Regions from separate parts of the Lysinibacillus sp. FSL W8-0992 genome, predicted to be linked through region 2. Evidence: predicted binding sites of a transcription regulator. Region 2 holds the regulator's gene; the other holds the start of a gene.

Region 1 (2,404 bases), 690 kb from region 2:
ACGGTTAGTAAATCAGGAGTTAACCATCGATTGCGTAAAATAGACGAAATAGCAGATGCATTAAGAAGAGGTGAAAAAATAGGCGGTTAAGCTTTCATACAAAAGACAGAAAGCTAGTGCAATCGCTTATTGTTCTTCTACTGCTAAGTGCGGTAATATAAAACTAATAGATGAACGGTAGTGAAGGAGAGAATTGCGAATGACTGAGAAAACAGTCCAGGTAAAATTAAAATTAGGACTACAAGCTAGACAAGCGGCGTTATTTGTACAGGAAGCAAATCGTTTTAGTGCTGATATTTTTCTTGAAAAAGACGAGAAAAAAGTAAATGCCAAATCCATTATGGGTGTAATGAGCTTAGCTATTGCTAAAGGTACAAAGGTTGTTTTAAGCAGTGAAGGTAGCGATGCAGAGCAAGCGGTTACATCATTAGCTGCTATTATTGAAAAAGAAGACTAAGCAAAGACATGCTTAGCATATTAAAAACAAAAAACCTCTAAGTCCACGTGACTTAGAGGTTTTTGATCTGCCGCCGTTGAATTCCGCTACGGGTGGATGCTTTCCTCGGACACACCGTAAGCCAAAACCCTCGTTAGCACGCGAATTGTTGCGTCTTACATTGCGTGTATTCCCAAAGCAGTCTAAGTAAATTTTCCCTTGGCAAGCTATTGGCTAGCATGGAAATTGTTTGAGAATTGTTTGCGTGCCTGGCACCTATAAAAAAACCGCTAAGTCGCATGGACTTAACGGTTTTTTCTAATTAGCGTTCGTTACGTACAAAAATATGGTCGATTAAGCCGTATTCTTTTGCGCGCTCAGCTGTCATGAAGTTATCACGGTCAGTATCTCTTGAAATGACTTCTAGTGGCTGTCCAGTACGCTCAGATAAAATACCATTTAATTTTTCACGAAGGAATAAAATACGTTTTGCAGCAATTTCAATTTCAGTCGCTTGACCTTGTGCACCACCAAGTGGTTGGTGAATCATTACTTCTGCATTTGGTAATGCATAGCGCTTACCAGGTTCACCAGCAGCAAGTAGGAAAGCACCCATTGATGCAGCCATACCAATACAAATTGTTTGTACTTTTGGCTTGATGAATTGCATTGTATCGTAGATTGCCATACCAGCTGTAATAGAACCACCTGGTGAGTTAATGTAAAGAGAAATGTCTTTATCCGGATCTTCTGCTTCTAAAAATAGAAGCTGCGCAACGATTGAGTTTGCAACGTTGTCATCAATTGCACTTCCTAATAGGATAATACGGTCTTTTAGTAGTCGTGAATAAATGTCATAAGCACGTTCACCACGACTTGTTTGTTCAATAACTGTAGGAATTAAATTCATGTTAAATCCTCCTTAAAAAGCTAAATTCGAATACTTTTACTGAAATCATCCATTATATTTCAGTTGTAACCTTATCATACACATTATAGTCAGGGAAGGTCAAATATTAACGCTGATATTAAGAAATTAAATCCATAATAAAAATTAATATTTATAGTTGAATTATGGGCAATACGTTTGTATAATAGAAAGGTCGTAAGTTAAAGTACAGTACACTATTTTGTAGGTATGCTTCTACAATGAGGATTATCTACATGATGCTTTACCGTAAAGCCTAAGAGTGAGTACTTTTTTTTTATGTTCAATTGCCCTCGTGGTGTAATGGATAACACGTAAGATTCCGGTTCTTGCACTGGGGGTTCGATTCCCTCCGAGGGCGCCATTTACTGATTTATTGATTTACTTTTATAGCTCGATTCTCCTAATAAGTAGCTTAGCAGCCTTCTTAGTGGAGAAAGAGAGGAATATGGTGGAAATCTGTCCCTTAGGCACTATTCCCATATTTATTCCTTTCTAAACCATCAAAAGCAAGAACTCCAAAAAGTTTTTTAGTGAACATACTGATCGTGAGGCTAGCATGCTAGCCCAAAAGAAGAATCCTATCTGAGGGGATTCTTTTTTTGTGGGCAAAAATATCTAAAATTAGCATAAAAATCATCTTAGAATTGCATAAGTATACATTTTAAGACATAGATATTGTTTTTATTACATAATTTCTCTTCGTTCTGTATAGTAAAATTCATTATTATGAAAAAATAATCACTTTTATGCGAAATCGTATTGTATATCAACTCTATTGACACTATAATTGACCTAATAGTCTAACATTTCCGAATTGATAAAAATGAATTAGTCGGAAAATATTAATTGTTTAGGGGGAAAAATTATGAAAAAACGTTTTTGGACGTTATTGATGATTGTAGCAGCATTTACGCTTGTGCTAGTTGGCTGTGGTGCAAAAGATGATGCATCATCTGGCGACGCAGGTTCTGGTGGCGGCGGCAAGGATAAAGTTTATAAGGTAGGTACAGAGGCTACTTTTGCACCATTTGAATCGA
Region 2 (2,404 bases):
ACGTAACCCAGTACCAATATTGGTTGGACAACTTGTTAAATATCCAAAAGTATCACGAAACGCATATGGCAAGGCTCCTTCTAAGGCTCGATCAATCTTATTTGCTTGCTCGTAGGCCTTCTGAAGTTGAAAACTCGCCGTCATACATTGAATGCGTAAATGGTCTTCTTCGTTCACCATAATGCAAATTGATTCATCCTCAGACAACAACATAGCGCCGACTTGCTCTTTTTTTGCAAGCTGTGGACTGATTAAATGCTTTTCAACTAAAATTTGTCGTTGTAACGATGTTAAATCTTTTATAGAAAAATAAGAATATCTTTCTTGAAGCTTGGAACTGTCCTGTATTGCGTGGGTGACAGCCTGCTCTACCTGTAATGCTTCGTTTTCCGAGAAAACTAAAGGGAAACGAAAACCATCTAAGTTCCTCGCAAGGCGGATGCGTGTACTAATGACGATATCTGAATAATCATCCTCCATATCCATCCAGGCAGGTGTAGCACGCTCTAAAAACGATTCAATCATCATGACACATCACCACCTTCGAATTGTAGCTGTTGCTCAAGATTTTTTGCCTCGTCACGAAGCTTCGCCGCTTCCTCAAATTGCTCCTCGTCCACTGCAGCCTTCATGCGTTTTCGAATATCTTCAATTTGCTTTTTAATGACAAAAACATTGTTTTGAGCACCAGGCATTTTACCTATATGCTGTGGTCCTGCTTGAATACGATTAAACAGCTTTGGCAAATGCTCGCTAAACGTGTCATAACAACTAGGGCAACCAAATTTACCCTCTTTTAAAAATCGCTTATACGTAAATCCACATTGTGGACATGTTTGTTGCTGAGGTGGCGCTTGCTGTTTTTCACCGACTTTTTGCCATGTAGGTGAGCCAAACCAGTTGGATAATAATTGTTGAATCGATACAGGCTCTTGTTTAAACTCTGCATGGAACGGATGGAACTGTGATGCACAGACATCGCAATAATGGTGTTCCACCTTCTGCCCATTTTGTACTTGTGTCACAGTTACTGTCGCATTGCGCTGCTTGCAATGTTCGCAAATCATTTCCATCACCTCTTTATTTTTGCTTTTCATATTTAATGGTTGTTAACATCGCTCGCAAAATTTTTGCACGAATGCTATCCCGTAAAGGTAGTTGTAAATCTAAAGTCGAACGATCAACCGCTGCTAACATTAATTTCGCTTCTCGCTTCGAAATTACCTGCTCATCAATCAAACGATACACAACACCCTCCGCAACCGTTTGCGAGGCTCCCCCTTCAATTTGCAAGAGCACATCATCTATCAAATCAATTTGTGAGTTTGCACGGACACGCAAAATACGAATGTATCCACCGCCACCCCGTTTACTTTCAACAAGGTAACCCCGCTCAGCTGTAAATCTTGTATTGATCACATAATTTATTTGTGAGGGCACACATTGAAATTTATCAGCAATTTCACTACGTTTAATTTCAATATGCCCTTCTCCACCTAATTCAAGTACTTGCTTTAAGTAGCCTTCTATGATGTCTGAAATATTACGCACTTTAGGAATACACCTCGCTTACCTCACTGACTTTGACTATCTTTGACTATCTTTGAGTATATTATACAAAACGCTTGAAAATAATTGCAATTATTTCGCACAATGATTTGTGTAAAGCGCATTGTTTAACAGATTGTCTTCAAAAAAACAGACGGCAGGGACATATTAACTTAATCATGATGTACTTTTATATCTGTGTAAAAAAGGGAGTTGGCGATTTTAAAAAAAGCTTGTCCCTAATAATTAAAATTGATTTTGCCTATAATGTACCCTTTTTGCTTATAGAAAAAACGCAAGCATATGCATATAGCATATACTTGCGTCATTAAAAATTATACCCAGCGTCCAACTATCGGGTAACGCCAAGGTTCCTCTGAAAATGCCTTTACGATTCCGATAATAGGTACGATGTAAACCATAGCGATGAAAATTAGTAAGAACGGTAAACCGATTAATACAAAAGATAGGATACTAGCAATTACAATCAATATGCCCATCACGATTTGGAACAATAAAGCTTGCACCGAAACACTTTTCACTTCTTCATCTGAACTAATTAGGAAAAATAAAATCGGCACTAAAAATGGCGCAAAAAACGCGCTGGCATGTATGATTACCTTAGACCATTTTGTTTCCATATATATCAACCTTCCTTTATGGTATGTCATTATTATTAATACTCCTATTTACGGAACTATACGCTAAATAGTTTCAAATGCTGCGTAAATTTTTAAATTTTTTTTGAAAGGTATGTGATACTAGATGGAATTTAATAGCACACTTGCTAACGAATATGAAAAAGGCATCCGACGTACATTACCAAGTTACGATGCCATGCTGCGTTTAACGAAAG

The links. Region 2 encodes CtsR, which represses protease genes until heat stress. Its sites were predicted from a motif close to ATGGTCAATAAAGGTCAAACA; they were not measured.
Region 1: a site for CtsR is predicted at 1,432-1,452, ahead of clpP (ATP-dependent Clp endopeptidase proteolytic subunit ClpP). Genes of this name have one in related genera too.

Annotation. Positions count from the first base shown of each region.
Region 1 is NZ_JBBOZQ010000001.1:1,608,875-1,611,278, forward strand. Features, by position in the region: gene whiA (DNA-binding protein WhiA) at 1-90, shown strand, start outside; gene NSQ74_RS07805 (HPr family phosphocarrier protein) at 200-457, shown strand; gene clpP (ATP-dependent Clp endopeptidase proteolytic subunit ClpP) at 759-1,346, opposite strand; tRNA gene NSQ74_RS07815 (tRNA-Arg) at 1,654-1,728, shown strand; gene NSQ74_RS07820 (basic amino acid ABC transporter substrate-binding protein) at 2,233-2,404, shown strand, end outside.
Region 2 is NZ_JBBOZQ010000001.1:916,940-919,343, reverse strand. Features, by position in the region: gene NSQ74_RS04320 (protein arginine kinase) at 1-528, opposite strand, end outside; gene NSQ74_RS04315 (UvrB/UvrC motif-containing protein) at 525-1,067, opposite strand; gene NSQ74_RS04310 (CtsR family transcriptional regulator) at 1,081-1,551, opposite strand; gene NSQ74_RS04305 (DUF4870 domain-containing protein) at 1,884-2,189, opposite strand; gene NSQ74_RS04300 (class I SAM-dependent methyltransferase) at 2,314-2,404, shown strand, end outside.